DNA from 4 places in the Acidovorax sp. ACV01 genome. Region 4 is predicted to be linked to each of the others. Evidence: predicted binding sites of a transcription regulator. Region 4 holds the regulator's gene; each other region holds the start of a gene.
What was found. The regulator sigma-54, encoded in region 4, starts transcription at its own class of promoters, with help from an activator protein. The targets are predictions, from matches to a motif close to TGGCANGNAANCTGCTTT.
Positions count from the first base shown of each region.

Region 1: a site for sigma-54 is predicted at 1,456-1,473, ahead of IB243_RS16215 (formate/nitrite transporter family protein). Genes of this name have one in related genera too.
Region 2: a site for sigma-54 is predicted at 4,267-4,284, ahead of IB243_RS08880 (ammonium transporter). Genes of this name have one in related genera too.
Region 3: a site for sigma-54 is predicted at 5,603-5,620, ahead of IB243_RS11760 (pilin). Genes of this name have one in related genera too.

Region 1 covers NZ_JACUZT010000005.1:240,677-248,367, reverse strand. Annotated here, with positions in the region: gene IB243_RS16220 (bifunctional protein-serine/threonine kinase/phosphatase) at 1-369, opposite strand, end outside; gene IB243_RS16215 (formate/nitrite transporter family protein) at 422-1,234, opposite strand; gene IB243_RS16210 (nitrate regulatory protein) at 1,579-2,892, opposite strand; gene nirD (nitrite reductase small subunit NirD) at 2,954-3,313, opposite strand; gene nirB (nitrite reductase large subunit NirB) at 3,334-5,877, opposite strand; gene IB243_RS16195 (hypothetical protein) at 6,498-6,698, shown strand; gene IB243_RS16190 (single-stranded DNA-binding protein) at 6,748-7,053, opposite strand; tRNA gene IB243_RS16185 (tRNA-Pro) at 7,235-7,311, opposite strand; gene IB243_RS16180 (MerR family transcriptional regulator) at 7,342-7,691, opposite strand, start outside.
Region 2 covers NZ_JACUZT010000003.1:33,232-40,922, reverse strand. Annotated here, with positions in the region: gene IB243_RS08905 (DMT family transporter) at 1-433, opposite strand, end outside; gene IB243_RS08900 (amino acid ABC transporter ATP-binding protein) at 517-1,269, opposite strand; gene IB243_RS08895 (amino acid ABC transporter permease) at 1,266-2,048, opposite strand; gene IB243_RS08890 (ABC transporter substrate-binding protein) at 2,173-2,937, opposite strand; gene IB243_RS08885 (TSUP family transporter) at 3,193-3,951, opposite strand; gene IB243_RS08880 (ammonium transporter) at 4,318-5,685, shown strand; gene IB243_RS08875 (hypothetical protein) at 5,857-6,192, shown strand; gene IB243_RS08870 (antibiotic biosynthesis monooxygenase) at 6,239-6,589, opposite strand; gene IB243_RS08865 (GMC family oxidoreductase) at 6,610-7,691, opposite strand, start outside.
Region 3 covers NZ_JACUZT010000003.1:676,443-684,133, reverse strand. Annotated here, with positions in the region: gene IB243_RS11785 (CHASE2 domain-containing serine/threonine-protein kinase) at 1-845, shown strand, start outside; gene IB243_RS11780 (Stp1/IreP family PP2C-type Ser/Thr phosphatase) at 845-1,654, shown strand; gene IB243_RS11775 (FHA domain-containing protein) at 1,699-2,355, shown strand; gene IB243_RS11770 (CHASE2 domain-containing protein) at 2,418-4,679, shown strand; gene IB243_RS11765 (3',5'-cyclic-nucleotide phosphodiesterase) at 4,692-5,483, shown strand; gene IB243_RS11760 (pilin) at 5,687-6,259, shown strand; gene IB243_RS11755 (fimb protein) at 6,293-7,111, shown strand; gene moaC (cyclic pyranopterin monophosphate synthase MoaC) at 7,151-7,639, opposite strand.
Region 4 covers NZ_JACUZT010000008.1:261,818-269,508, forward strand. Annotated here, with positions in the region: gene IB243_RS22150 (class I SAM-dependent RNA methyltransferase) at 1-529, opposite strand, end outside; gene IB243_RS22155 (thioesterase family protein) at 526-1,008, opposite strand; gene IB243_RS22160 (RNA polymerase factor sigma-54) at 1,093-2,682, opposite strand; gene lptB (LPS export ABC transporter ATP-binding protein) at 2,682-3,425, opposite strand; gene lptA (lipopolysaccharide transport periplasmic protein LptA) at 3,491-4,144, opposite strand; gene IB243_RS22175 (thiol:disulfide interchange protein DsbA/DsbL) at 4,253-4,909, opposite strand; gene IB243_RS22180 (SPOR domain-containing protein) at 4,976-5,623, opposite strand; gene argS (arginine--tRNA ligase) at 5,633-7,411, opposite strand; gene IB243_RS22190 (hypothetical protein) at 7,491-7,691, shown strand, end outside.

The sequences.
Region 1 (7,691 bases), on a different contig from region 4:
TTTCAGAATCAACGCACTGAAGGTGCAGACGTAGCCGCGATCCTTGTCGAACCGCGCGTGGCTGCGCATGGTTTGCGCATGCAGCCATGCATTGGTGGCACCGAGCACGCGCTGCGCCGACCGGCGCACCGACCAGGCGTCGGTCGTGGCGTAGTAGTCGTCTAGAAAGCAGCGCACCGCGGCGGCGCTGGCCTCCTGGCTGACGGCGCTGGAGCCAATGCCGTCGGCGAGCGCAACGGCGATGCCTTTGGAGGTGCGCAGCGGCTCGGCCGGCAGCATAGCGCCGTGAAAGTCCTGGTTGACGCCGCCCTGCCCCGCCCGCGAGTGCTGGCCCAGCGTGACGCCGAGGGTGTTGCTCTTGCCGCTCATGGCACAGGTGTACACGCACGCAGGGCCGGACCGTTCCGGCCCTGCAGGGTCTTCAGGCCACGTTGCGCTTGGGCGCGGTCTTGTAGTGGGTGGAGTACAGCATGGCCCCCACGAACGTCAGGCCGCCCACCAGGTTGCCGATGACGGTGGGAATTTCATTCCAGACCAGGTAGTCCATGACCGTGAAGTTGCCACCCAGCAGCAGGCCCGAAGGGAACAGGAACATGTTGACGATGCTGTGCTCGAAGCCCATATAGAAGAACAGGGCGATGGGGATCCACATGCCGATGGCCTTGCCCGACACCGAGGTGGACATCATGGCCGCCACCACACCGGTGGACACCATCCAGTTGCACATCACGCCACGGACGAACAGGGTCAGCATGCCGGCAGCGCCGTGCGCGGAGTAACCCACAGTGCGGCCCTCGCCGATGTGACCGATCTTCACGCCGACGGCGTTGGGTGCCTCGCTGAATCCGAAGGTGAAGATGATGGCCATGAACACCGCCACCATGAAGGCACCTGCGAAGTTGCCGCAGAACACCAGCGTCCAGTTGCGGAAGACGCCACCCCAGGTGGCGCCAGGACGCTTGTCGAGCACGGCCAGCGGGGCCAGCGTGAACACCCCTGTCAGCAGGTCATAACCCAGCAGGTACAGCAGGATGAAGCAGCCCGGGAACAGCATTGCGCCCAGGAGCGCGTTGCCGGTGTTCACCGTGACGGTGACGGCGAAGGCGGCGCCCAGTGCCAGCATGGCACCGGCCATGAAGGAGCGGATCAGCGTGTCGCGGGTGGACATCAGGAGCTTGGATTCACCGGAATCGACCATCTTGGTCACGAACTCGGCGGGGGCGAGGTAGGCCATTGAAATTCCTTTGGAATGGGGAACGGACAGGCGCCTCGGGGTGATGCACCCCAGGGAAACGCGCCAGGAAGAAGACAAAGAAAAACGGCGTCCGCTGCCCCCCCCAGACAGCTGGGGGACGCAAGGGACGCCGTTATCCTTGGAAGCGCGATTCCTGTGCCTGCGGCGAGCCGCAGACAGATGGCAGGCAGGCCACCATCAGCCCGCCCTCCACCACCGTCCTTGCAAGTTCCGTACCCTCCATGGGGCAGCCCAGGTCGGGGAAACTCCCGCAAACCGTGCACGTTCCGGGGGCATGCTGTGGCGGTGGCCTCACATCAGTGCAGGCCGGGCACCAGCCTGGGTCAGGCGGGCTTGTCGCCTTTGCGGTCGGGGTGGGCGAATGCCAGGTCCGGCAGGGACAGCGTGGCCTCGGCCACATCGAGCAGGCGCCGGTTCTGGTCCATCGAGGTTTTTTGCAGCACGCGGAAGGCGACTTCCTCGTTCATGCCCAGGCGCGCCATCAGCACGCCCTTGGCACGCTCGATCACCTTGCGCTCGTTGAGCGTGCGGCGCGCTGCTTCGAGCTCGGCTTCCATGCTGGCCATGCGCGCCGACTGGGCCTGCAGCAGCTCCAGCAACGAGGCCGATTCGGCGCCCTGCACTGCCGCTGCAGGCGGTTCCACCGCCGTCGGTGCAATGGCGATATCGAAGAAGCGGTCCACCGCGTGCGTGCGCTGCGGCGGGTTGTCGCGCAGGCCGCGCAGCAGGCCCCTGGAGTCCTGCAGGTCCTGCTGGGCCTGCACGATGTGCGCCGCGCAGTCCTCGCGCAGGCGCTGCACCAGTTCGACCTGCAGCTGCCACAGCGCATTGATGCGCTCGGTGCATACATCGAACCAGGCGTCGCTGAGGTTGCTGTCCAGCGTGGCGCCTGGCCGCACCACGCACAGCGTGCGCCGCAGCCGCTCCAGCTGGACCATGCCGGGGGCCAGTTGCTGCTGCTCCCAGCGGGTGCGCAAGGCCGGGTCGGCAAAATCGGCAAAGGCGCGCAGGCTGCGCTCCTGGGCATCGATCAGGTGCAGCACGCGCTGCTGGTGGGCGTCGCTGCCCTGGCCCGAGGCAAAGAGCAAAGCGCCCATGGCCCGCTCCTGCCCCGCCTCTTCCTGCGCCTGCACCAGATGCACCAGGGCCACGAGCTGGCGCGAGACGCTGGGCAGCCCGGCCGCATCGGCCACGTGGAAGACCAGCTCGATCAGGCCGGCGATCAGGTGGCTGAACGCGGCAATCGAATCGTGGGCGGTCATCGCCTGCTTGTCGATCTGGCTGCGCAGCGCGGGCAGCGCGTCCAGGCCCAGCAGTGCCCAGGCCATCAGCGACAAGGCCTTGGCCGTGGCGCCCTGCGCGGGCTCCACATGCTGGGCGAACTCGGCGCGCAGCTTGGCCTCCAGCGCCACGACCTCCTGCACGGTGCGGCCGCGCAGGTCGGCAAAGCGCTGGGCCTTGGAGGCCAGGTAGACGCCCGATGCGCCGCGCTCGCGCTGCAGCCCCTCGATCAGCTGCCCGACCACGTCCACCAGCGCAGCCCGGCTGGCCAGGTGGCGCACCGCATCGATCTCGAGCTGGCGCGAGCGCAGCACGAGGCTGGAAACGGACAGGGGCGCGGCGGCCAGATCGGGCATGCGGAGACTCCGGGATTCAGGATACGCAGATGCTAACCCCGCCGGACGCCGCCCAGGGCATTCAGGCGACGGCCACGCTGATGCGCCCGCCCTCGGCGCGCACGCCGTGCGCCTGCACCGAATGCTCGGGCGCCTCCAGGCATTCGCCGGTGCGCAGGTCGAAATGGTTCTTGTACAGCGGCGAGGCGACCACGACGCGCTCGCCCAGGTTGCCGATGAGCCCGCGCGAGAGCACGCTGGCGCCCGACTTGGGGTCCACGTTGTCGATGGCGAAGAACTGGTCGCTGCCGGTACGGAACACCGCCACATGGCGGTCGGCCACCAGGGCGCAGACGCCGGTGCTGGGCAGGATGTCGTCGACCGCGCAGATGTCGGTCCAGGCAAGGGAGTCGGTGCTGCTGTTCATGGGAAGTGCGCTCATGGTGTTCTCGTCCTTCTTCTTCAAGCGGCCTGGCGGATGGGGATGACCTTGGCAGGGGTCTGGCCACGTTCCTCTGCGCGTGCGGGGCGGATCTGGCCGCGTTCCTCGACGAAGAGCACGTTCTCGTCGGCCTTGTCGCTGTTCACGAACGAGCGGAAGCGCTTGCGCGTCTCGGGGTCGGTGATGGCGGTCTTCCACTCGCACTGGTAGGTGGCCACCACGTGCTGCATCTGCGATTCGAGCTCGGCGCACAGGCCCAGGCTGTCCTTTTGCAAGACATCCTTGAGGTAGTCGAGGCCACCCTCCAGGTTCTCGCGCCAGGTACTGGTGCGCTGCAGCCGGTCGGCCGTGCGCACGTAGAACATCAGCACCCGGTCGATCATGCGCACCAGGTCTTCCTTCGTGAGGTCGGAGGCGAACAGCTCGGCGTGGCGCGGCTTCATGCCGCCGTTGCCGCAGATGTAGAGGTTCCAGCCCTTCTCGGTGGCGATGATGCCGATGTCCTTGCCCTGCGCCTCGGCGCATTCGCGCGTGCAGCCCGAGACGCCGAACTTGATCTTGTGCGGGGCGCGCAGGCCCTTGTAGCGGTTCTCCAGTTCCACGGCCAGGCCCACGCTGTCACCCACGCCATAGCGGCACCAGGTCGATCCCACGCAGCTCTTGACCGTGCGCAGCGACTTGCCGTAGGCATGGCCGGACTCGAAACCGGCGGTGATCAGCTCCTCCCAGATCAAAGGCAGTTGCTCCAGGCGCGCACCGAACATGTCCACCCGCGCACCGCCGGTGACCTTGGTGTACAGGCCGTACTTCTTGGCCACCTGGCCCACGGCGATCAGGCCGTCGGGCGTGACCTCGCCACCGGGCATGCGCGGCACCACCGAATACGTGCCGTCCTTCTGGATATTGCCCAGGTAGTAGTCGTTGCTGTCCTGCAGCCCGGCCAGTTCCTTCTTGAGCACGAACTCGTTCCAGCACGAGGCGAACACGCTGGCTGCCACGGGCTTGCAGATGTCGCAGCCCATGCCCTTGCCATGCTGGGCCAGCAGATCGCCAAAGCTCTTGATGTTGCCCACGCGCACCAGGTGGTAGATCTCCTGGCGCGAGTACGCGAAGTGCTCGCAGATGTGGTTGTTCACGGCCATGCCGCGGCGCGCCATCTCGGCCTTCATGACCTGGGTCACCAGGGGCACGCAGCCGCCGCAGGTGGCACCGGCCTTGGTGCAGGCCTTCATCTCGGCGATGGTGCAGGCGCCGTTGCCCACGGCCTCGCAGATGCCGACCTTGGTGACGTTGTTGCACGAGCAGATCTGCGCCGTGTCGGGCAGGGCATCCACGCCGAGGCCGGGCCTGGCCTTGCCGTCGCTGGACGGGAAGATCAGGAACTCGGGGTCCTCGGGCAGCGCGATGCCGTTGAGCGCCATCTGCAGCAGCGTGCCGTACTCGGTGGCGTCGCCGATCAGCACGGCGCCCAGCAGCTGCTTGCCGTCTTCGCTGATGACGATCTTCTTGTAGACCTGGCGGCGCTCGTCCACGTACTGGCAGGTGCGGCTGTGCGGCGTTTTCGCATGCGCGTCGCCGATGCTGGCCACGTCCACGCCCATGAGCTTGAGCTTGGTGCTCATGTCGGCACCGACGAAGGCCGCGTCGGTCTCGCCCGCGATGTGGCGGGCCGCCACGCGCGCCATGTCGTAGCCGGGGGCCACGAGGCCGAAGGTCTGCTCGTTCCACGAGGCGCATTCGCCGATGGCGTAGACATCGTGGTCGCTGGTGCGGCAGGCACTGTCGATGGCCACGCCACCGCGCGGGCCGATGGCCAGCAGGCTCTGGCGCGCCAGTTCGTCGCGCGGGCGGATGCCGGCGGAGAACACGATCATGTCGGTTTCCAGGTAGGTGCCGTCGGCAAACACCATGCGGTGGCGCGCACGCGCGCCATCGGTGATCTCCTGCGTGTTGCGGCCGGTATGTACCTGCACGCCCAGCTCCTCGATCTTGGCGCGCAGCACGCGGCCGCCGCCCTCGTCCACCTGTACGGCCATGAGCCGGGGGGCGAACTCGACCACGTGGGTTTCCAGACCCATGTCGCTCAAGGCCTTGGCGCATTCCAGGCCCAGCAGGCCGCCGCCCACGACCACGCCGGTCTTGGACTTGGCGCCCGAGGCCTGCATGGCCTCCAGGTCTTCGATGGTGCGGTAGACGAAGCAGTGCTCGCGGTCGCGCCCAGGAACCTGGGGCACGAAGGGGTTGGAGCCGGTGGCCAGCACCAGCTTGTCATAGCTCAGCACCTCGCCATCGGCCGTGGTCACGGTGCGGGTGCGGCGGTCCACCGATGCGGCGCGCGCCGCCAGGCGCAGCGTGAAGCCGGTGCGCTCGAAAAAGCCGGGCTCGACCAGGCAAAGCTCGTCGGCCGAAGTACCGCTGAAGAAGGCCGACAGGTGCACCCGGTCGTAGGCGGGGCGCGGCTCCTCGCACAGCACGGTGACTTCGACGCCGGTCATGCCGGTCTCGGCCAGGCTTTCGAGGAACTTGTGGCCGACCATGCCGTGGCCAATGAGAACGATTTTCATGCTTGCTCATCCTGCAAGAACCCGGGGAACCGCATCAAGGGGTGCAGGATGTGCCGTGCCTTGCGGCACAACGCACCCTCCGCGGAACCACGGGCGTGGGTTGGAACTACCAAGCGGCCGGCTGCATAAGCCGCGGCTCGCTCGGGTGTTCCGCCATCATTAGCGGAGGGGTTGTTGTCAGTCCGCAGGCAGCTTCACCGACGGGTGTCCATCCAACTGCAATATCCATGCCGGGGTGCGATTGGCGGCCTGAGAACCCGGGCAGTGTGGGCTTTCGAGAGGTCGTGCTCCACGGCTGTCTGCGTGGGCCCTGCGATCTCGCATCAATGCGGTGCACGGCCTCACCAACATAGTGCGAGCGCCTGAAGCGGGCCGTGTCAGACAGGTTCAGTAGCAGCGGCACACATGCTTGGCGGTTGACCGGAGGTATGAAACGCCTGAAAGACGTACTGCGCGGAAGCTCATGCCGGCTCATCGTGCCGGACCCTGCCTTCGCTTCGGGCCCGATCGAGCGTCTGCGGTGATTTTTTTGTTTTCAAACCCGCGATCCGGAGGCAGACTCCAGCGAGATGAGATAGCCGTGAGGAGACCAGCTCCACCGCAACCACGGAGACATCACCATGACAGAACGCAGATCCACAAGCGAAAGGCGCAGCGGCACGGACCGCCGGCAAGAGGAAAAAGGCCCTCCCACCAATTACGAACGGCGGCGTACGATCGAAGCGCGGCAACCCGAATTGACCGAGCTGCACTTGAGCGAAGAAGAACTTCATGCACTGGGGTTCAAGCAAGGCGAGCCTGCCCGCAAAAAACCTCGCTGATCCGGGCCGCCCCAGCCATGACGTCAGCGCAACTCGCCGAGGCTGAATCTCAATGCTCGTTGTCAGCCAAGGTGAGCACCCGATGCGCCACCATGTCCAGCGCAGGCCGGGTGACGCCCTGCTTATCGGTCCAGACCTTGGGCACCAAGCTACCGGCGAGGGCCAGCGCATCGCCATCGCGCAAGTGGTGCAGGGACGCGCGAACATCGCTGTCAAATGCGATCACATTCACGAACAACGTCTCGCCATCGGCCGTGCTAGCGCGCACCTTGGCCACGGTGAAGAGCTTGCCCGTCTTGTCGGTACGCTGCTCGGCATCGCCATAAAGGCGCCCTGACACCAATCCATCGATCATGTGAGTCCTTAACCCCGAAGACGCACTGGGCGCACGTAGCAACGAGGGCGGTTGTTTGTGAGCACCTGAGGTGGACCGCGGGAAGTGCGAGAGCCCTAGCCACCACGGCAATTCACGGCACCGATTTCACGGCGCCAGCAAAAAAGCCCAGAACCTTTCGGTTCTGGGCTTTTGCGATCAATGGTCGGCGTGGCGGGATTCGAACTCGCGACCCCTTGCACCCCATGCAAGTGCGCTACCAGGCTGCGCTACACGCCGACAAGACTTAGATTATATGCAGAAAAACCATCAGTTCAGAGAAAGCAGCGCACGAATCTCAAATAATTCTTTGCGCACTGCATTGGAGTCCAGCGTGAACCCCGTCGCCTCGATAGAGAGGTCACGGGCGCTGTCCACCAACATGCTCGGCATCTCGGAATCCAGTCCATCCAATGGCGCATCGGGCCCCACATCATCGCGGGCAGGATGCGCAAGCTCCTGCAGGCGATTGCGCGCGCCACTGATCGTGAAACCCTGGTCGTACAGCAGGTCACGGATGCGGCGGATCATCAGCACCTCATGGTGTTGGTAATAGCGCCGGTTGCCACGCCGCTTCATGGGACGCAGTTGCGTGAACTCCTGCTCCCAGTAGCGCAATA
Region 2 (7,691 bases), on a different contig from region 4:
TCAGCGTATCGCCCAGGTTCCAGGGCTCGTTCTCATGGAACATCAGCGCCATGCCTGCACACGCCAGGGCGCACGCCGCCCACAGCCGCCAGCCATAGCGCCGGCCCAGGAAGGCCATGGCGATCAGGGGCACCACCAGCACGTTGAGCCCGGTGACAAACGCGTTGCGGTTGCTGCTGGTGCGCGCCAGCCCTTCGATCTGCAGCCAGAACGCCAGGAACAGCAGCAGGCCCAGGGCGCAACCCCAGCGCCGTTCGTGCCGCAGCATGCCGCGCCACAGCGGCGCCAGCACCACCAGCGCGATCACAAAACGCAGCCAGATGATCTGCAGCGCATCGAGCTGCGCCGAGAGCAGTTTCATCGCCGGGAAGGTGGTGCCCCACACCACCGTGACAACCAGCAGGGCCATCAGGCCCCAACGTTCAGTACGCATCGGAAGAATTCCCCAAAACCAAAAGAAAAAAGGGCCGCCGGTTGCCCGGCGGCCTCTGCGCTGCAGAGCGGCTCGGACGCGGGTCAGTGGCTGACCTGGCCCAGAAAGGCGCGGATGCGGTCGTTGGCCGGGTTGCCGAAGAACTCCTGCGGCGGCGCGTCGTGCGCGATGCGGCCCTGGTCGAAGAACATCACCCGGTCGGCCACCTCGCGGGCAAAGCCCATTTCGTGGGTGACCACAATCATGGTCATGCCACCACGCGCGAGGCCCCGCATCACGTCCAGCACTTCCTTGACCATCTCGGGGTCGAGCGCCGACGTGGGCTCGTCAAACAACATTACTTTGGGTTGCATGGCCAGCGCCCGCGCAATGGCCACGCGCTGCTGCTGCCCGCCCGACAGTTGCCAGGGGTACTTGTGTGCGTGGTCCTGCATGCCCACGCGGCCCAGCAGTTGCATGGCTTCCTCGTTAGCCTGGGCGCGCGGCGTGTGGCGAATGCGGCGGGGGGCCAGCGTCACGTTGTCCAGCACGCTCATGTGGCCGAACAGGTTGAACTGCTGGAACACCATACCAACCTCGCAGCGCTGGCGCTGCAGCGTGCCGAGGTCGTCGCAGACCTCCACGCCGTCGATGGTGATGCGCCCGCTGTCGTGGGGCTCCAGCCGGTTGATGGCGCGCAGCAGCGTGCTCTTGCCCGAACCGGACGCGCCGATGATGACCGTCACCTCGCCGGTGTGGAACACGGTGGAGACATCCTTGAGCACCTGGTGCGCGCCAAACGACTTGCACACCCGTTCGGCCACGATGTAGGGCTTGGGCTGGTGGGTCGCGGTCATTGGTTGCGCCCTTCCACGTCAAAGCGGTATTCCACAGCGTTGGAGATCTGCGTGACCAGCGTGGTCAGCAGCAGGTAGGTGACGGCCACCGTGGTCAGCGTGGCAATGGGCTGGAAAGTGGCCGACTGGATGCGGTTGCCCACGTTGGTCAGCTCCACCACGCCAATCGCATAGGCCAGCGATGAATCCTTGAGCAGCGCCACAAAGTTGCTCACCAGCGGCGGCAGCGAAATCTTGAACGCCTGTGGAAACACTACGTCCAGAAATACATGCACCCTCCCCAGGCCCAGCGCCCTGGCCGCCTCGGTCTGCCCGCGGGGCACGGCCAGCAGGCCTGCGCGCAGTGCTTCGGCGTTGTAGGCGCCCACGTTCAGCCCCAGGGCCACCACGGCCGCGGCAAAGTCGGGCAAATTCAGCCCCGGCACCAGCACCGGAAGGGCAAAGTACACAAACAGGATCTGCACCAAGAGCGGCGTGCCGCGGATGGCCCAGATGTACACGCCAGCAACCCAGCGCACGGGCGTCCAGCGGGCCGTGCGGGCGAGCGCCGCCGCCGTGCCCAGCACCAGGCCCACGGCACCGCTGACCAGCGTGAGCCACAGCGTGGTGCGCGCGCCTTCGGAAAACGCCTGGGCGTTGGGGCCGATGGGGTCGGGGAAGAACGACAGCAATTGGCCCAGCAACGAGAGGGCCAGCACCATCACCACCAGTGCAGCGACCAGCGTGGCATTGCTGCGCTGCTGTCGGGACCAGCCTTGTGGCCAAAGAGCGAGAAGCATGGATCAGACGACCGGAAGGTCTTGGTTGGAATCGGGCCAGCGGCAGGACCAGGGTGACGCCGCTAGAAACAGCAAAGGGTGCGCCAAGGGCCAGGCCCTGCGCACCCCATCACGTATTTTTAACTCAGTTGCAGCGCACGTCTTCTTTGAAGTACTTCTTGGAGACCGTGGCGTAGCTGCCGTCGGCCAGCACTTCGGCAAACGCCTTGTTCCAGGCATCGGCCAGGTCGGTGTTGCCCTTGGCCATTGCGGGGGCGATGCGTTCGATGAACAGCATGTCGCCCAGCTTGAAACCGGCCTTGGCGTTCTTGGCGGCGGCTTCCTTGGCCACGAACTTGTCGCTGACCCACGCGTCCACGCGCTTGGAGATCAGGGCGCGCTGGGCGTCGGTGTCCTGCGGAAAGTTCTTCACTTCCTTCACGCCGCTGACCTTTTTCACTTGCTCGAGGTAGCTGGTGCCGGTCTGCACGGCCACCACCTTGCCCGAGAGGTCCTGGGCGTTGCGGATCTTGGCGTCCATCGCCACGATGATGCCGCCCGAGCAGTAGTGGGGGTTGGCAAACGTGACAGCCTTGGAGCGCTCTTCGGTCACGCCGTGCGATGCGATCACGGCGTCCCAGCGGCTTTGGCCCAGGCCGGTCAGCAGCGCGTCAAACCCCAGGGTCTTCCATTCGAGCTTCAGGCCCATCTTCTTGACCACCAGCTCGGCCACTTCCACCTCGAAACCCGTGAGCTTGGTGCCTTCAAAGAAGTTGAACGGCGCGAACTGGCCTTCGGTGGCCACGATGATCTTGCCGTCTTTCTTGATTTCATCCAGCGTGCGGGCCTGGACGGCGAGGGCGGCGCACAGCGCCACGGCGGTGACAACGGCAGACTTGAAAAACTTCATGGCAGGGTTCCTGTGGGGGTGGTTCAGGTACAAAAAATCCGGCATGCGGGTAGGCAGGCCGGAGCGGGTGAATGCAGGCATCGCCAACAGCGATGGGCCTCGTCATCAAACGGAAATGCGCAGAAATTATAGGACGGGCGTTCGCATTCGGGCCATGCAGGGCAACCCCGATGACCTCGGGGCGCCCTGGTGGTAGGCCTGCCCAGCTTAGCAAGCATGATGCCATCCGGGGGCACGAGCCCCTTCGGGCCTCCGCTAGCGCAGGAACGCGTCGTAACCCGTCTTGAGGATCAGCGTGCTCACCACCACGATGAAGATGCCACGCACGAAACCCGTGCCGTGCTTGAGCGCCAGGTGCGTGCCCAGCAGGCTGCCCACCACATTGGCGATGGCCAATGTCACCGCAAAGTGCCACCACACATGGCCCTTGGCGGCAAACAGCGCAATGGCGGCGACGTTCGTGGCGCAGTTGAGCAGCTTGGCCGAGGCCGAGGCGTTGAGGAAGTCATAGCCCAGCAGCCGCACGAACAGGAAGACAAAAAAGCTGCCGGTGCCCGGGCCGAAGAAGCCGTCATAAAAGCCGATGAGCACGCCGATCAGGCTGGCCACCAGCACTTCGGTGCCGCCCGCAAAACGTGGGGTGTGGTGCCGCCCCAACTCCTTCTTGGCCAGTGTGTAGACCAGCACCCCCAGCAGCACCAGGGGCAGCAGCTTGCGGAGGAAATCGGCCGACATCACCGTGACAGCCCAGGCGCCGGCAAACGAACCCGCAAAACCCGCAGCGGCGGCAGGCAGCATGGCCGACCAGCGGACCTGCACGCGACGGCTGTACTGCCAGGTGGCCATGGCCGTGCCCCACACCGAGGCGGCCTTGTTGGTGCCCAGCAGCGTGGCCGGGGGGGCCCCGGGAAAAGCCGCAAACAGCGCCGGCACCATCACCAGCCCGCCCCCACCCACGATCGCATCCACAAAACCTGCCAGCAGCGAGGCCAGGGTAATAAAAATCCATTCCATCGCAGGATTTTCGCAGCTTGTCTGCTATGGATTCAGGACCTCCCAAGGCAGTGGCGAAAGGGAGGCCAGCGTGGAACAGGCAAGAAAAAGGCGCTGGGATCGCCAGCGCCTGGAAAAAAACCGCACCTCGTTGGGTGCTTGAAATTTGATTATTGGTAGAAAGGATGTCTCCTCGGGCCCCTCGCTTGGCACACCGAAGCGCGCTTTCGAGTGCCGCAACTGTAACGACTGCACTTCGCTGGTGCATTGGGGGTTTCCCGCCCCCGTTGTGGGGCGGTGAACGCGCCGCAGGGGGCGAAAACAGGGTGTTTGGGTTGGCACGGCTCGTGCAATTGCGCTTGTAACAATTTGCGAAAGGGAGCCGCCATGCGGGCAGTCAACCACCGGTTATTTGTGGTCGTGTCGTTGTGTCTGGGCCTGTGCGCCAGCGCATTGGCCCAGACGGCGCTCGATGCAGCGGGTGCGGTGGCGGCAGTGCCGTCCCCGCCCCTGACCCGCCCCGGGCTGGTGGCGCAGACCACCATCAGCGCGGCAGATACCGCGTGGATGATGACCTCCACGGCGCTGGTCCTGCTGATGACGCTGCCGGGCATTGCCCTGTTCTACGCGGGCATGGTGCGCAAGAAGAACGTGCTCAACACCATGGCCTGTGTGGTCGCCATTGCGGCGCTGGTCAGCCTGCTGTGGTTTGGGGCGGGCTACTCGCTGGCCTTCACCCCGGGCAGCCCTTGGTTGGGGGGATGGGAGCGCATCGGCTTTGCGGGCCTGGACTTTCAGCTCGCTGGCGGCAAGCTGGCGGTGAGCCATGTGGCACCGCACATCCCCGAGTCGGTGTACGCCATGTTCCAGCTCACGTTTGCCATCATCACCGCCGCGCTGCTGGTAGGGGCGTTTGTCGAGCGCATGCGGTTTTCCGCCATGCTGATCTTCATCGGCCTGTGGACCCTGCTGGTCTACGCCCCGGTGGCGCATTGGGTGTGGGAGCCAGGGGGCTGGCTGGCCCAGATGGGCGCGCTGGACTTTGCCGGGGGCTCGGTGGTGCACGTGAATGCGGGCGTGGCCGGGCTGGTGTGTGCGTGGTTCCTCGGGCGGCGCACTGGCTACGGGCGTGAGCCGTTCGAGCCCTACAACCTGGGGCTCACCATGGCCGGTGCGGGCCTGCTGTGGGTGGGCTGGTTCGGCTTCAACGCGGGCTCTGCCGTGGCCGCCGACGGGCGCGCCGGGCTGGCGATGGCGGTGACGCACCTGGCCGCAGCGGCCGGGGCCTTGTCGTGGATGTTGGGCGAATGGGTGGTGCGCGGGCGGCCATCCCTGCTGGGGCTGTGCTCTGGCCTGGTGGCGGGGCTGGTGGCCATCACGCCGGCGGCGGGGTTTGTCACGCTGCGCTCGGCGGTGGCGATTGGCCTGGTGGCCGGGCTGGCATGCTACTGGGGCGCCACGGGGCTCAAGCGCCTGCTGCGCGCCGACGATTCGCTCGATGTGTTTGGGGTGCATGGCATCGGCGGCATCGTGGGCTCGCTGCTCACCGGCGTGCTGGCCAGCCGCACCGTGGGGGGTGTCTCCGGCAGCCTGCTCACCCAGGCCATTGGCGTGGGGGCGGTGATGGCCTACAGCCTTGTTGCGACCGCCGTGCTGCTGTGGATCACCAATTTCGCCGTGGGCCTGCGGGTGGATGAGCAGAGCGAGCAGACCGGGCTTGACATCGCACAGCACCGTGAGCGCCTGGGGAGTTAATGAAGTCCACCCCTCCTGAGGCCCTGCGGGCCTTCCCCCCGCTCTCGCATTGCTGCGCAATGCGGGCAGGGGGACGCAGCCAGCGCGGCGGGGCGGCCCTTGCGCGGCTGCCCGCGCTTGGGCCGCGCCGGTCAGCGCCATGGATGACTGAAATGCCATAAGGAGCCGACCATGCCCGATTCCGACAAGCTCGCCATTGCCGCCCACCTGCATGTGCTGCTGCGCCGCAAGACGGGGCGCGTGACCGACACCGAATGGATGGCGGCCAACGCCGAATATGCGCTGGAGATCGTGCGTTTCGCACGCCGGCGTGCCCAGGAGGACAACGTTCCAGAGCTGGTCGAGTGGGCCGACCGCCTGGACCTGGCCATCCATGCCGCCCCACCCGCTGCGCCGCGCCGTCCCTTGCTGGATGTGGCCACGCAGGCCGTGCGCCAGCGCATGGCGGCGCCGCCCGCACCCGAGCCAGCGCCCGAAGTGCCTCGGTATGTGGGGGGAATCCGCTGACCGCGCCGCGGCCGTGTGGCCGGGGTATGACTGGGGCTGGGCGGGATCAGTGCGCTGCCGCGCCCTGCACGAACAGGCCCGCCGTGGGCAGCAGCCCGACCAGCTTGTCGTCGCCATAGGTGCGCATCACCTGCGAGATGACGACCTGGTAGCCGTTGAGCCACTGCGCTTGCGCCGCCTTGGCCTTCAGGTGGGCGGGGTGTTGCATCAGGGCCTGCAGGGCCTCGAGCGATTGCCAGTAATACACGTTGGACACGAGGCCCTTGCCCGTGTCCTCCCACGATTCCTCGCCCAGGTAGCCGTCGATGGAGCGGGCTGCGGTGGCAATCGCCTCGTCCAGGCGGTGGAAGGCGTCGTCGAACTGTTTGGTGGCAAAGATGAAGGTGGAGGAGTACATGGGCGCGATGGTACCCACGCTTATGCCGTGCGCCGCGCCTGGATGATCCATTCCGCAGCCTTCTCGGCCAGCATCAGGGTGGGCGAATTGGTGTTGCCGCTGGTGATGGTGGGCATGGCCCCTGCATCCACCACCCGCAGGCCCGCAATGCCGCGCACGCGCAGTTGGGAGTCCAACACCGCCATCGGGTCTTCATCCCGCCCCATCTTCGTCGTGCCCACGGGGTGGAAGATCGTGGTGGCAATGTCACCGGCCAGGCGCGCCAGGTCTTCGTCGCTTTCAAACTGCACGCCGGGCTTCCACTCCTCGGGCTGGTACTTGGCCAGTGCGGGCTGGGCCACGATGCGGCGCGTGACACGCAGGCTGTCGGCGGCCACCTGGCGGTCTTCGGCGGTGCTCAGGTAGTTGGGCGCAATGGCGGGGGCGGCCTTGAAGTCGGCGTTCTTGATATTCACCGTGCCCCGGCTTGTGGGGTTGAGGTTGCACACGCTGGCCGTGAAGGCCGGAAAGCTGTGCAGCGGCTCGCCAAACGCGTCAAGCGACAGCGGCTGCACGTGGTACTCGATGTTGGGCCAGGGCTGGTCCGCGCTGCTGCGCGTGAAGGCCCCCAGCTGCGAGGGCGCCATGCTCATGGGGCCGCTGCGTTTGGTCGCGTATTCGAGCCCGATCTTGGCCTTGCCCCAGAGCGAGCTGGCCATGGTGTTGAGCGTGGCCACGCCGCCCACCTTGAACACCGCGCGGATCTGCAGATGGTCCTGCAGGTTGGCGCCCACGCCGGGCAGGTCGTGCACCATGTCAATGCCGTGCTGGCGCAGCAGCGCGGCGGGGCCGATGCCCGAAAGCTGCAGCAGCTGCGGTGAGTTGACCGCGCCCGCGCTCAGAATGACCTCGCCCGTTGCGCGGGCCGTGACCATCTCCTGGCCGTCCCACACCAACACGCCGGTGCAGCGCTTGCTGCCGTCGGGCTGCGTCTCGACGACGAGCTTGGCGGCCTGCGCGCTGGTCCACATCTCGAAGTTGGGGCGGCCGTAGCAGGTGGGCCGCAAAAAGGCCTTGGCCGTGTTCCAGCGCCAGCCGCTCTTCTGGTTGACCTCGAAGTAGC
Region 3 (7,691 bases), on a different contig from region 4:
AAGAATTTGAGGGCGACGCGCTGATCGATGCGAGAGCCCGCTTCTTCCGCGAGGCAGAGACAGCAGGGCGCCTCCAGCATCCCTGTATCGTGACGATCTTCGATGCTGGCGAAGAACATGACCTGGCCTACATCGCCATGGAGTTCCTCAAGGGCGCGGATCTGGCACAGGCATGCCGGGCCGGGCAGCTCCTGCCGGTGGCCACGGTGATTTCCATCGCCGCGCGCGTTGCCGAGGCACTGGACTACGCCCACGCGCACAACGTGGTGCACCGCGACATCAAGCCTGCCAACATCATGTTCGACAGTGCAACAGACGCTGTGAAAGTGACGGATTTTGGGATCGCGCGCATCACGGACTCCAGCAAGACACGCACCGGATTGGTTCTGGGGACCCCCAGCTTCATGTCACCAGAGCAACTCGCGGGCAAGAAGGTGGATGGCCGATCAGACCTGTACTCACTGGGCGTCACTTTGTTCCAGTTGCTCACCGGACACTTGCCATTGCGAGGCGAGTCGATGACCGAGCTCATGCACAAGATTGCCAGCGTGGACGCGCCCGACATTCGCCAGCTTCGTCCCGATCTCTCCCCCGCCGTGGCGAGTGTGGTAGCCCTGGCACTCAAGAAACGCCCCGAGGCCCGGTACCAGACCGGCCGCCAATTCGCCTCCGACCTGCGGCAGGCGGGCTTGACAGCCGGACAGGCGGGATCGCCGGAGCCGGGAGCAGTCGTCTATGATGCGGTCCGCGATGCAACAGGGCATGAAATGGCGGACTTTGAGAAAACCGTGATGGAGCCACCCGCTGGGCGGGGTGCAGCATCTCCGCCGATTTCAGGCACCTGATGACGCTCGCCCCAACATCCATGACCTATGAATTTTTCGCGCGAACCGACAAAGGCCGCGTGCGCACCAACAACGAAGATGCGGTGGCAGTCGACCGGGATGCGCAGGTCGCCATCCTCGCCGATGGCATGGGCGGGTACAACGCCGGTGAAGTGGCAAGCGGCATGGCCACCACATTCATCCGCACCGAGATGGCCCGCTGGCTGGGGCAGACCGGTACCACACCCCAATCCACTGACGTGCGCCGAGCTCTGGAGATCTGCGTCGAAAACGCCAATCACGCCATTCTGGGAGCCTCGCTGTCCAATCCACAATATGCGGGAATGGGCACCACCCTGGTGGTCGGGGTCTTCCACGGCAGCCGCCTCATCCTGGGACATATCGGCGACTCTCGCTGCTATCGACTGAGAGATGGGACCCTGCAGCAGATCACACGTGACCACTCCTGGCTGCAGGAACAGGTTGACGCAGGCCTGCTCACCGCCCAACAAGCCGCGCTTTCGTCCAACCGCAACCTCGTCACCCGTGCGCTGGGCGTAGAGCCCAATGTCATGATGGAAGTCAATGAATTTCAGGTGGCCCCGAATGACTTGTTTCTGATGTGTTCAGACGGCCTCACAGACATGGTCGCGGACGCAGACCTGGCGGAATTGGTGCGCGCACCGCTGCCATTGGAGGAAAAAGCCACATTGCTCATCGACACCGCCAATGCGAACGGTGGTCGTGATAACGTCAGCGTACTGCTGGTGCAAGCGGCTGCGGGAGGCAAGAAGCGCGGCCTTATGTCCCGATTGCTAGGGGCTGCGTAAGTGGCTCCGACTACAACAATTACTCATCACATCAGGAGTGGATCATGCCCAGAATGATCGTTTCAATCGACGGGGTTGTCATCAAGGAAGTGCAACTGACCAAAGAGCGCACTACGCTTGGCCGCCGCCCCTACAACGACATCGTGATCGATAACCTCGCCGTGAGCGGCGAGCATGCCGTGATCCATATGGCAGGCCAGGATGTGGAGATTGAGGACCTGGGAAGCACCAACGGGACCTACGTCAACGCCAAGGCGGTCAAGCGGCAGGAGCTGCGCAATGGAGATACCGTCGAAGTCGGCAAGTACAAGATCCGCTTCCTTCACGAGGCGGAGGGTCAGAACTTCGAGAAGACCATGATCTTCAAGCCGGGCATGGTGCCTCCTTTGGGCACGGCATCCCGCCCCAGCCCGTTGGGTGCAGGTTCTGCCGCCCCCGTGATTTCTGCAGTGATCCGTGTAGTGTCTGGCGCCGCTGCAGGGCGGGAAGTGTCGCTGCAAAAGGTGGTGACGACCATTGGCAAGCCCGGCGTGGCCGTTGCCTCCATCACCAAGCGGCACCAGGGCTTTGTGCTGGCCCATGTCGAGGGCCCCGATATGCCGCTGCTCAATGGCGCATCTATCGGTGCATCGCCCGTGCCTCTCAAAAACGGTGACCGCCTGGAACTGGCCGGCACGGAAATGCAGTTCGAACAGAGCTGACAGCCGCGACCGGGCCGCGGCCCAACCAGGCAATTCATCCGTCTCCATTGCCGCCGGAACCTATGCGACAGCGACTCTTGCATCTGTTCCGGCGCCACGCCAGGCGCACAGCGGTCACCTTGATTCCGCTGGCGTTTGCGTTGTTGCACATTTCTGGCGTTCTCCATCTCCAGGTCCTGGAGCGGCTCGAAAACATCATCTATGACACCCGGCTGCGTGCGACCATGCCGCGCACGCTGGACGAGCGCATTGTCATCATCGACATTGACGAAAAGAGCCTGGACAGGGTGGGACACTGGCCTTGGGGACGGGACAAGCTCGCCGCCTTCACGCGAGAGCTGTTTGAACGTCAGCAAGCCTCCGTGGTGGGATTTGACGTCCTTTTCGCGGAAACGGATGGAAGCTCCGGCCTCGCAAGCCTGGAGCGCTTGGCACAGGGGGCTTTACGGGCCCAACCGGGATTCAAGGAACAGCTAGCACGCCTGACTCCCACACTCGACTATGACGCGCGCTTTGCCCGCGCTCTCCAAGGCCGACCAGCAGTTCTGGGCTACTACTTCACCAGTGACCGGGACGGAAGAACGAAAGGTGTTTTGCCCGCGCCCGCGTTGCCCACTGAAAGACTCCGTGGCCTGCCATTGCGAGCAACCTCCTGGGGAGGATACGGCAGCAATATTGCGGAACTGGCACAGTCCGTGCCCGCTGCGGGCTTCTTCAACTCAGTGACCGATGACGATGGTGTCGTCAGATCCCTTCCCTTGCTCGCGGAGTACCAAGGGATTTACTATGAATCCTTGGCTCTGGCGATGTTTCGCACCTTGCTCGATTTGCCCGAGATTTACCCCAGCTTTGTCAGCACCACACCTCTAGGCACCCACGACACATTGCACAGCATCGTGCTGCGCCAGGACGGCCGTGAGCTTGCCCTGCCTGTGGACAACAAGCTAGCGACACTGATCCCTTTCCGCGGCGCTGGCGATGTCAATGGCGGCTCATTTCGCTACATTTCCGCGTCGGATGTTCTGGACGGCAAGCTACCACCCCACAGTCTTCAGGGCCTATTGGTGCTGGTGGGCTCGACCACCCCCGGTCTGCTCGACCTGCGCGTGACTCCTGTCGGCCGGACCTACCCCGGCGTGGAAACCCATGCCAATATGCTGTCCGCCTTTCTCGATGGGAAAAGCATCGTGCGACCAGACTATGCCGTGGGCTTTGACGCCGCCCAGCTGCTCTGCGCGGGTGTCCTGCTGGCCCTGGCCCTGCCCGCGCTTTCCGCCACTTCGGCGGTACTGCTCAGTCTGGGAGTTGTTACAGCGCTTGCAGGGATGAACCTGTGGCTCTACCTCACTCAGGGCTTGGCGATGCCCCTGGCCACGGTGATCGTGATGGCAGTGCTCGCATTCGCGCTCAACATGGTCTATGGCTACTTTGTAGAAAGTCGATCCAAGCGGGAGTTGGCCGCGCTGTTCGGTACCTACGTGCCCCCAGAGCTCGTGGACGAGATGGTCAAGCAACCTGAAAACTACAGCATGCAGGCTGCGAACCGCGAACTGACCGTGATGTTCTGCGACATGCGGGGCTTCACTGCCATGTCAGAGCAGATGGAGCCCTTGCAATTGCAAGCCCTTCTCAACGATGTGTTCAGCCAGTTGACCCACATCATCCGAGGCCACCGGGGCACCATCGACAAGTACATGGGGGACTGCGTGATGGCGTTCTGGGGCGCGCCAGTTCCGACAGAAGAACACGCGCAACTCGCCGTGCAGGCTGCGCTTGACATGGAACGGGCGGTAGAGCAAATCAACCGCTCACACCAGGAGCGCAAGCTGCCGGAGATTGGTATCGGCATAGGACTCAACACCGGCATCATGTGTGTGGGCGACATGGGCTCGGACATTCGGCGCAGTTACACCGTGATTGGTGATGCCGTGAACCTCGGCTCGCGCCTGGAAGGCTTGTCTAAGCACTACGGCGTGCGCACCGTGGTGAGTGAAACCACCCAGGCTCAGGCGCCGCAGTTCACTTGGCAGGAGCTGGACCGTGTGCGCGTCAAAGGCAAGGCACAGGCGGTGGCCATCTATTCGCCGCTGGCAGAACTGAACGTCATCGCGCCGCAAAAAGCCGAAGAAATATCCATCTGGCAACACTTCTTGGGAGCCTATCGTGCCCAGGACTGGGCACAATGCGGCAAACTGCTGATGAACTTGAAGCAAACCGCCGCCCCCTCTGCCCTCTACGATCTGTATGCCACCCGCGTGCAAGCCCTGCAGGGGCAGGCCTCCGACCCCGAATGGGACGGCGCCACCAATTTCGACACCAAATAGATAGGTTGGCCCATGAAGGTTCGCGTGCTGGGTTGCTCCGGAGCCATCGCCAAAGATTGCCGAACCACGTCCTTCCTCATCGATGACAACATTTTGGTCGATGCGGGCACGGGGGTCGGCGACCTGACACTGGACGAAATGCGCAAAATCGACCATGTGTTTCTTACACATTCGCACCTGGACCATATTGCCGCGTTGCCGCTGATGCTGGATGCCGTTTCATCGTTGCGCAATGCCCCCTTGAAAATCTATGCCTTACAGCCGACGATTGCGGCACTGCAAACTCATGTGTTCAATGGAACGATCTGGCCAGATTTCAGCGCGATCCCGACTGCCGAGCAGCCGCTTCTTCAATACACCCATGTTTCGGTGAGCCAGCAGATAACCATCGGGACTCGCCTCTTGGAAGTTTTACCCGCAGTACATACGGTGCCAGCAGTGGGATATGGGATCCGCGGAGACGCTGGATGGTGGGCATTCAGCGGCGATACAGCAAAAAACCCTGCCTTTTGGGCATGGGTCAACGCGATGCCGGTGTCTCAGTTGGTTGTCGAAACCGCATTTAGCAACCGCGAAAGCGGACTAGCAGCAAAGAGCCTGCACCTATCTCCCAATAGTCTCGCCCGGGAGCTCAAGCAGCTCCGCGCGGACCGATCCTTTCCTATCTACATCACGCATACCAAGCCATCAGAGACAGCGCTCATCATGGATGAAATTCGACAGTTTGATGCAGAGCCGTCGCTTGATGTGTGCAGGGCACACGACATACGATGGTTGGAAGCTGGACAAGTTTTTGAACTGTAACAAATCATCCATCGTGACAATGATGGCAGAACAAAAATGTCACAAAAAGTGACTTCTGCAGCCTCAGGGTTCGTTATCCAGAGCTTACGCCAGAGAGATGGCAGGACTTCTAAAGAAGGTGGCACGTAAAGTGCTTTTAGATCATCAACCTGGAGAGCTGTTCGACAGGTGTTCACATGCAAACTGCCCCAAGGAGAATTTTTATGAAGCGTTCCCTGCAAAAAGGTTTTACCCTGATCGAATTGATGATCGTGGTAGCTATTATTGGTATTTTGGCAGCTGTGGCCTTGCCTGCTTACCAAGACTACACTGTGCGAGCGAAGGTGTCGGAAGGGATTATTGCTGGGTCCAGTGCTAAGAGTGTATTGAGCGAAGCATTCCAGTCCGATGGCATCACCGGTTTGTCGTCTGCAGCAACAGCCATTAACGCAACCCTCACTAATCAAAAGTCCTCTAAATATGTTCTTAACTATTGCGTTGGTGCTGCCGTAACAACGCCCACTGCGGCCCTCTGCCCAGCAACAGGTGCGATTGCTAACTGGATTATTTCGGTGGCTATTGCAGCCAATGCTAATAACGGTATCCCCGCGGGTCTGAACGGGATGACCATTGTGTTGGCACCCAATGTTCAGAACAACATTCCAGTGGCCACCTCGCAAGGTGCCATTGACTGGGCTTGTTCTAGTTTGACCAACCAAGCAGCGACGGCTCGCGGTTTAGTTAACCGACCATTGGGCACCTTGACGGCAAAGTATGCCCCTGCAGAATGCCGTTAATTCTTGAAATTCACGGGCTTTAAACCCTGATACTTGAAAGGCGCGAAAGCGCCTTTTTTTATTGGTTTGTACTTTTATATGAAGCTTCAGAATCGCTGGTATTTCGCTGTCCGTTGGGCGCTGCGCCACGCTTTTGTCAGCCTGGCAGTAGGGTTGATTTCTGCTGTGCTGGTATTTCAATGGTGGTATCCCATGCCTTATCGCCAAATGCTAGGGGTAGGTAATATATTTATCTTAGTATTAATCGTTGATATTGTATGCGGCCCATTGATGACCTTGGTGTTGGCAAGCCCCAGCAAGTCAAAAAGGGAAATGGTACTTGATCTTTCTTTAATTGGGATAATCCAAGCAATTGCATTGATATACGGCATACATGCAGTTTGGATTGGACGCCCTGCAGTGTTGGCTTTCGAAAATGATCGACTGATTGTCATTTCTGCCAACGAAATTGAGCATTCAGATTTGATGCAAGCACCAGAGGGGCTACGTGTACTACCCTTCAGTGGAGTCTTAAAAGTAACAAGCCGCAAGCCCAAGGACAATGCGGAATTTCTTCGTAGCATTGATCTTTCACTCGCAGGCCTTTCGCCTGCGATGCGCCCCGCTCGGTGGGAACCAATCGAAAATCAACACCACCAGATGCGGACCAAGGCTAAACCGCTGGCTGAACTTATTGCACGACGCTCAAATAAATCTGCCGAGCTGAATATAGCTGCGAGCCATGCCGGCTACAAAGTGGAGGCCTTGACTTATCTTCCACTCACTAGCAGTAAGACAAGGGAGTGGGTGGCGCTGCTCAATCCGTCAATGGACATGGTCGGTTATGCGCCTGTGGATGGTTTCGATGAATAAATTTAGTCTTACAACCATAACTTTGATACCGCTTATTTTTTAAAACACCATAGTCCCTGATTTACCACCACGCTTTTCTATCACCCGTACATCATGGATCGACATAGCCCGGTCCACCGCCTTACACATATCGTAGATAGTGAGTAACGCAATCTGTACCGCAGTAAGCGCCTCCATTTCTACCCCAGTAGGGCCATGGGCTTCCACGGTAGCTAAGCACGATATTCCGATGGCCCCAGAATACTGGCTGCCAGCCAACTCAAAATCGAGAGCTACTCGCGTCATTGCCAACGGATGGCATAACGGAATCAAGTCACTCGTCTTCTTGGCCGCCTGAATTCCCGCTATCCGAGCAATAGCCAGCACGTCCCCCTTCTTGGCGGTGCCAGCCTCAATCAGTGCCAGGGTTTCGGGCAGCATCTCAATCCGCCCGCAAGCGACTGCAACCCGATGGGTAGCAGGCTTTGCACCAACGTCCACCATGTGGGCTTGGCCTTGGGCGTCGAAGTGCGTAAGTGATGAAGGCATAGTGCTTTTGCAACCAGTTGATTCGAATAGGAAACCCTGGGCAGGCCGGGCA
Region 4 (7,691 bases):
GGGCGTCGCCCTTGTCCTCGCGCCAGCCACGCTTGAACAGCGGCTCGCCAGAGGTGTCGATGTAGATGGTGGCCTCTTCCGTGGTCAGGTGCAGGTGGATGCGCACGTCGGGCCACTGGGTGTTCACATCGGGGCGCACGCCGCTTTTGGCGCGAAAGCGGTCGGCCACGGCGTCCTTGACCTTGAGGCCCGCGAAGTTGAGGCTCTGCAGCGGGCTGTGCTGGGCGGTCACCTCGACCTTGAAGGTCTGGCGCGTGGTGAACCAGATTTCCCAGGCCACGTCGCTGGCGGCGGCATACAGGTCGTTTTCAGAACGGTAGGGGCGGTGCGCCAGCTGCACCAGCACGCGCTGGGCCAGGCGGCTGTGCAGGTTGAGCAGCAGCGCCTCGCGCCAGGACGCGCGCAGCAGCACGCCGCCACGGCCGACCAGCAGGTCTTGCCCCGTGAGGCCGGTGATGCCATGCACCTCGTCGGCCAGAAAGCCCTCCACACCGGCGGCGCAAGGGAGAAAAAGTTGGAGTTGATTCATGACGTTGGTGAGGATACGCGCTCGGAAAGTGCGTGTGAATCCGGCGTGCCCGCACGGGCCAGCAGCAACTGGCGGATGGAGTCCGGGATCGGCGCCACCTTGCGGTCGGCCTTGCCGATGAAAACGATGCCGATCTTGCCGCGCGCCACCTCGCGGCCCGAGGTCTTCTCGGTCATGCAAAAGACCAGGTCAAACCCATAGCGGTTGAAATCGGCAGGCGCCATATCCACGCGCATGGTCTCGCCGTGGAAGCCCTCGGACTTGTACTGCGCCACGATGTCGCCGACCACGATGGACAGGCCACCCACATCGGCCTCGGGGTAGCCCAGCGACTGGAAGAAGCGCACACGCGCTTCGGACACGAGGCTCAGCAGCTGCGCGTTGTCCAGGTGCCCGCCCTGGTTGACGTGGCTGATGTAGATCTGCATTTCGGTGGTGAATCCGAAGTGCGGGGGAAGGTCGAAGACGATGCGGGCCATGGCGGGGCGGCGGGTAGTAAAAAGACAATTGAACGGAAACACACAACCGGGCGCACACCCCTGCGTGCCCCTCTGCGAGTGGACCTACAGCGCCTTGCGCAGGTTGGCCGGCGCTATCTTGAGCGCCTCGCGGTACTTGGCTACGGTGCGGCGTGCGCATTCGATGCCCTGCTCCTTGAGCATCTCGGCGATCTGGCTGTCGGACAGCGGCTTGGCGGGGCTTTCTGCGGCCACAAACTGCTTGATGAGCGCGCGCACGGCGGTGCTGGATGCGTTGCCGCCGGTCTCGGTGCCCAGGCCCGAGCCAAAGAAGTACTTCAGCTCATACGTGCCAATCGGCGTGGCCATGTATTTGGCGGTGGTCACGCGGCTGATGGTGGATTCGTGCAGGCCCAGTTCGTCGGCAATGTCGCGCAGCACCAGTGGGCGCATGGCCAGCTCGCCGTGGGTGAAGAAGCTTTTTTGGCGCTCCACGATGGCGCGCGAGACGCGCAGGATGGTGTCAAAGCGCTGCTGGATGTTCTTGATGAACCAGCGCGCCTCCTGCAGGCGCTGCTGCATGCCCTGGTGGCCCTCGCCGCCCTTGTGGCCGCGCAGGGCACCGGCATAGATGTCGTGCACGCGCAGGCGGGGCATCACGTCGGGGTTGAGCGCGACGATGAAGTTGTGCTGGCCGTCACGGCCGTTGGCGCGTCCGGCTTTGCGCACGATGACGTCGGGCACGATGATGTTGCGCTCTACATCGGCAAAACGGCGGCCGGGGCGCGGCTCCAGCCGGGCAATGAGGGCCATGGCGGCGCGGGTGCGTTCCTCGCCGTCGCCACACAGCTGCGTCAGGCGGCGGATGTCGCGGCGGGCCAGCATCTCCAGCGGCTGCTGGCACACGCGCAGTGCGGTCTGCACGGTGTCGGGGTCGATCTCACTGTCTTCGTCCGCAGCCAGGGCCTTGAGCTGCAAGGTCAGGCATTCGGCCAGGCCGCGCGCGCCCACGCCGACGGGCTCCAGGCTCTGTAGCAGGCGCTGGGCGACGGTGAAGCGGTGCACCAGTTCCTCGATCTGCTCCAGGTCGTCGGGGCCGGCCAGGCCGATGGCCAGCTCTTCAAGCGGTTCTTCGAGGTAGCCGTCGTCGTTGAGCGATTCGATGAGAAAGCGCAGCGCGGCGCGGTCGATCTCAGACAAGCGCAGCGCCAGCGCCTGGCGGTGCAAAAAGGCGGTCAGCGATTCGTGCGAGCGGGCCAGTTCGGTTGCATCGGCCTCGTCGCCTTCGGAGTCGTTGCGGTTGCGGGCAGGCGCATCGCCGCCCCACTCGGCGTCGTTGGGCGCCATCTCTACCGTGCCGTCACCGCTCCAGTCGGGTTCGTCGGCACCCGCACTCGGCGTTTCAGCATCATTTTGGCCCTCAGCGCTTGTATTGCTTGCGCTGGTAGCTCCTGAAAAAATAGCATCATCGGCGCTGTACTCATCGGGCTGCGCGGGCGTGTCGGCGGCTTCGAGGCCAAACTCCTCGCGCGGAGCTTCGTCGGCATTGCGTTCGAGGAACGGGTTTTCGTCGAGCATCTGCTCGACTTCCTGCGAGAGTTCGAGCGTGGACAACTGCAGCAGCCGAATGGACTGCTGAAGCTGGGGGGTCAGTGCAAGATGCTGCGAGACGCGCAGCGAGAGTCCAGGCTTCATCACATGCGGAAATGTTCGCCCAGGTACACCCGGCGCACTTCGGCGTTGTCCACGATCTCGGACGGCGTGCCCTGGGCCAGCACTCGGCCATCGCTGATGATGAAGGCGTGGTCGCAGATGCCCAGCGTTTCCCGCACGTTGTGGTCGGTGATGAGCACACCGATGCCGCGCGCCTTCAGGAAGCCGATGATGCGCTGGATCTCGATCACGGCGATGGGGTCGATGCCCGCAAAGGGCTCGTCCAGCAGGATGAAGCGCGGTTGTGTGGCCAGGGCCCGGGCGATCTCGACGCGGCGGCGCTCGCCGCCGGACAGCGCCATGGCGGGCGAGGCCCGCAGGTGGTCCACGCGCAATTCTTGTAGCAGGGCCGTGAGGCGGTCTTCGATGGCTTCGCGCGCGAGTGGCTGGCCGTCCTCGCCACGCTGCAATTCCAGCACGGCGCGTACGTTCTCTTCGACCGTGAGTTTGCGAAAGATCGAGGCTTCCTGAGGCAGGTATGACAGGCCCAGGCGCGAACGCCGGTGGATGGGCATGTGGGCCACCGAATGGCCGTCGATGCGGATATCGCCCTCGTCACTGCGCACCAGCCCTACGATCATGTAAAACGAGGTGGTCTTGCCCGCGCCGTTGGGGCCCAGCAGCCCCACGACCTCGCCCTTTTGCACCACCAGCGACACATCCTTGACCACCTTGCGGCTGCCATAGGACTTTGCCAGGTGCTGCACCTCCAGGCGGCTACCCATCTGGGAATCAGGCCCCAAGCGGCTGCCCGCCTGGGCGTCAGGTCCGGTACTCACGACAGGCCCACTCACTTGGCGCCGCCGCCAAGGCTGTTGCTGGGGCGCAGTGCCGGTGCCGAGGCCGGGGGAGACGCCTCGGGAGCCACCGCTGCAGGGGGTGGGTCTTTGGGTGCCAGCACGGCGCGCACTCGGCTGCCCGGTGCGGGGGCATCGCCTGCGGCGTTGGTGGTGGTGCGCTTGCCGTCCACCGAGAACACGTCGGTCAGATTGTTGTAGACGATCACGGCACCCGTGATTTCGTCGCTGAGCACGGCGCCCCGGTAGCGGCGCAGCTCGGCACGGGTGATGAAGCGCACGTTGTCGGCCTTGCCGTCGTACTCGATGACCTCGCTCTCGCCTTCGATGAACTCGTCGGGCGCGCCAGCCAGGGTGTCGCGTTTTTGCCGGAAGAAGGCGCGCTTGCCGGGTTCGGCCGTGACCACGCCGTACTGGTAGCCGTCGGCGTCTTGGCGCACATCCAGCCGCGCACCGCGCAGCACGATGGAGCCCTTGGTCATGACCACGCGGCCAGAGAAAACGCTGGTCTGCTTGAGTTCATCGTGGCGCAAAGCGTCCGCCTCGATGTTCATGGGCTTGGCGCGGTCGGCCTTTTCGGCATGGGCCACACCCAGGGTGCAGGCCAGGGCCGCGAGCAGGAGGATCGGAAGGAGGCGATGGTTCATAGGGCACGAATCTTGCAATCATTGTAGCCACCCCGTCGCATTCCTCCATGAAAAAAGCCCGCAGGTGCGGGCTTTAACCAAGAGGACGGGGCGGTCGGCAGAAAACCGTCAGCCTTTGCGGGCCACCGCCGCCAGATGTTCCACCACCTGCAGCACGTTTTGCATGTTGCCGGCCATGGTGCCATCGGTGTAGAACTTGCCAGCCACGCCCATCGACGGCACGCCCTCTACGCCGTAGGCATCCTGCAGTTGCGACGCACGGCGAACCTGGTTGGACACAGTGAACGAGCCGTAGATTTCCTTGAACTTGGCGGCATCCACACCCTGCTGGGCCACCCAGGCAAAAATTTCATCGTCCTTGGCCAGCTTCTGCTTTTCCACATGGATGGCACGGAACACTTTGGCATGAAGGGCTTCGAGCTTGCCCATGCCTTCCAGGGCGTAGTAGAGCTTTTGCTGCGGCACGAAGCTCGCGTTGAAAGCCACGGGCATGCGGCGGATGGAAAGGTCCTTGGGAGCGGCCTTCACCCAGGCATCGAGCGTGGGCTCAAAGGCGTTGCAATGGGGACAGCTGTACCAGAAGAACTCGATCACATCGACCTTGCCCGCAGGCGCATCGGGCGCCACGGGCTTGTCCAGCCGCCGGAAGTCCTTGCCCTCCTTGAACTGGCGGGCCTGCGCCAGCGCGGGGGTGGCCACTGGCAGCGTCAGGGCGGAAGCGGCAACCGCCGAAGCGGCGGACAAAGAAAACTCACGGCGTTTCATGACAAAGACTCTCCTGTTACAGGTCTGGGGGATGTGAGCCATGCCCCCGCAAAAAGTTCAGAGCAGCTAGCGCTGCACGCGCACCAGCGCCGACTCCACCCCGGCGCCATCGAGCTTCTCCTTGAGCTGCTCGGCATCGTCGCGCTTGGTGAACGGGCCCACACGTACACGAAAAACGGCCCGGCCATTCTGTTCGCGTTCGCTCACGCGGGCCTCCCAGCCCAGCATGGCCAGCTTGGCGCGCTGGGCGTCGGCATCGACTTGGGTGCGGAATGCCCCGGCCTGCACAAAGTAGTCAAATGGGTCCAGATTGCCCTTGGCGGCCGCCTTGGCCACCGCCAGATCCCCCAGTGGGTCCGCGCCCGGCTTGGTTTCGGCCTTGGCCTCGGGCTTGCTGGCAGCAGGTTTGGGTGCGGACGCCGCGGCACGGACATCTGGTGGCGGCGCTGCCGCGGCAGGGGCCGATGCGACGGTGGCCGCAGGCGGCGCGGGCGCGCGCGCCGGGTTTTTGCCATACAGCGGCGAGTTCGGGTCCCAGTTCTTGTTCTTCTGGGATTCGGCAGCGTCCATGTCCACGCCCCGGCCGTTGCCCTTGTTGAGAAAGGGCACCGGTACCTTGGCCACATACACGGCCACCGCCAATGCGGCGCCCAGGCCCACGATGACCCCCACGATGAAGCCGATGATGGTCCCGCCCGTCTGTTGTTTCTTCATAGTGACTGCTTACATTCTGGCTGGAGCCGACACGCCCAGCACGGCCAGGCCATTGTGCAATACCTGTGCGGTGGCCGCGACCAGCGCCAGGCGGGCCTTCTTCAAGGCTTCGTCGTCGACCAGGATGCGCTCGGCATCGTAGTAGCTGTGGTAGCTGGCGGCCAGGTCGCGCAGGTAGAAGGTGACGTCGTGCGGGGCCTCCCCGTCGGCGGCGGCCGTGAGCATCTCGGGGTACTTGGCCAGTTGCAGCATCAGCGCCTGGGCGGGTGCGCTGTCAAGGCAAGACAAGTCCGCCGCATACAGTTCGGAAGTCACCTTACCCAACAGCTCCACACGCACCTGCTCCTCGGAGATGGCCAGCAAGCTTGCCTGGGCAGTGACGATTTCCTCAGTGAAGCCCCGTTCGCGCAACAGCACCGAGCAGATACGCGCGTGGGCGTACTGCACGTAGTACACCGGGTTGTCGTTGTTCTGCGCGACGGCCAGGTCCACGTCGAAGGTGTACTCGGTGTCGGGCTTGCGGCTCAAGAGGAAGAAGCGGACCGCGTCCTTGCTGGTCCATTCGATCAGGTCGCGCAGCGTGACGTAGCTGCCCGCGCGCTTGCTGATCTTGACCTCTTCGCCGCCCTTGACCACGCGCACCATGGTGTGCAGCACGTAGTCGGGGTAGCCCTGCGGAATGCCCACGTCGGCCGCCTGCAGCCCGGCGCGCACGCGGGCGATGGTGCCGTGGTGGTCGGTGCCCTGGATGTTGACGACCTTGGTGAAGCCGCGCTCCCACTTGGCGATGTGATAGGCCACGTCGGGCACGAAGTAGGTGTACGTGCCATCCGTCTTACGCATGACCCGGTCCTTGTCGTCGCCGTAGTCCGTGCTTTTCAGCCACAGCGCGCCGTCCTGCTCGTAGGTCTTGCCGTTGGCGACGAGCTTGTTCACCGTGGCATCCACGCGGCCGCTGGTGTACAGGCTCGATTCCAGGTAGTACTCGTCGAACTTGAGGTTGAAGGCCTGCAGGTCCTTGTCCTGCTCATTGCGCAGGTAGGCCACGGCGAACTGGCGGATGGATTCGAGGTCTTCCACATCGCCGCTGGCGGTGAACTCGCGGTCGTCGGCCTTGACGGTCTTCTTCGCGAGGAAGTCGTTGGCGATCTCCTGGATGTACTCGCCGTTGTAGAACGCCTTGGACGCCGGGTTCTCCGGGTCGGTGGGCCAGCATTCGTCACCGGGCTTGAAGCCCTTGGCGCGCAGCTGGGTGCTAGTAGTGAGCGTCTGGATCTGCACGCCCGCGTCGTTGTAGTAGAACTCGCGGTGCACGTTCCAGCCCTGGGTGCTGAACAGGTTGCAGATCGCGTCGCCCAGGGCCGCCTGGCGGCCGTGGCCCACGTGCAGGGGCCCGGTGGGATTGGCCGAGACGAACTCGACCAGCACGCGCTGGCCGTTGTCCTTTTGGTAGCCAAAGCGCTCGCCAGCGGACAGCACCTCGCGCACTACTTCCTGCTTGGCGGCGGGCTTGAGGCGGATGTTCAGAAAGCCCGGGCCGGCGATCTCGATGGCATTGACCCAGCGGGCGAAGGCCGGCGTGGCCTCCAGCGCCGCCTTGAGCTGTTCGCCCAGCGCACGCGGGTTGAGCTTGAGCGGCTTGGCCAGCTGCATGGCGGCGGTGCAGGCGAAATCGCCATGCGCGGCCACTTTGGGGGATTCGAACGCAGCGCGCCCCGCAGAGCCGGGCGACAGTTTTTCCAGCTCGCCGGCCAGGGCCGCGAGCAATTCATTTTTTGCAGTGAGCATCGGCGGATTTTACGGGGGCCGCCAACCTGCCAGCCAAAGGCACAATAAGCGCCAGCCCCCATCCAACAGGACATTGCGCATGCAGCCCCATCCCATCCTGCTGTATCGACGCCGCTGGACCCTGTTTTTTCAGGTGCCTTTTGCGGTGTTGATGGCCGTCCTTACGGCCTATGCCATCTTCATGGCGTTGGTGTTTGACGACCGGCTGTTCACCGTCTTGTTTTCGTTTGCCGCTTTCTGCACGTTCTGTCTTGCGTGGACGCTGGGCCGGGGCGCCCTG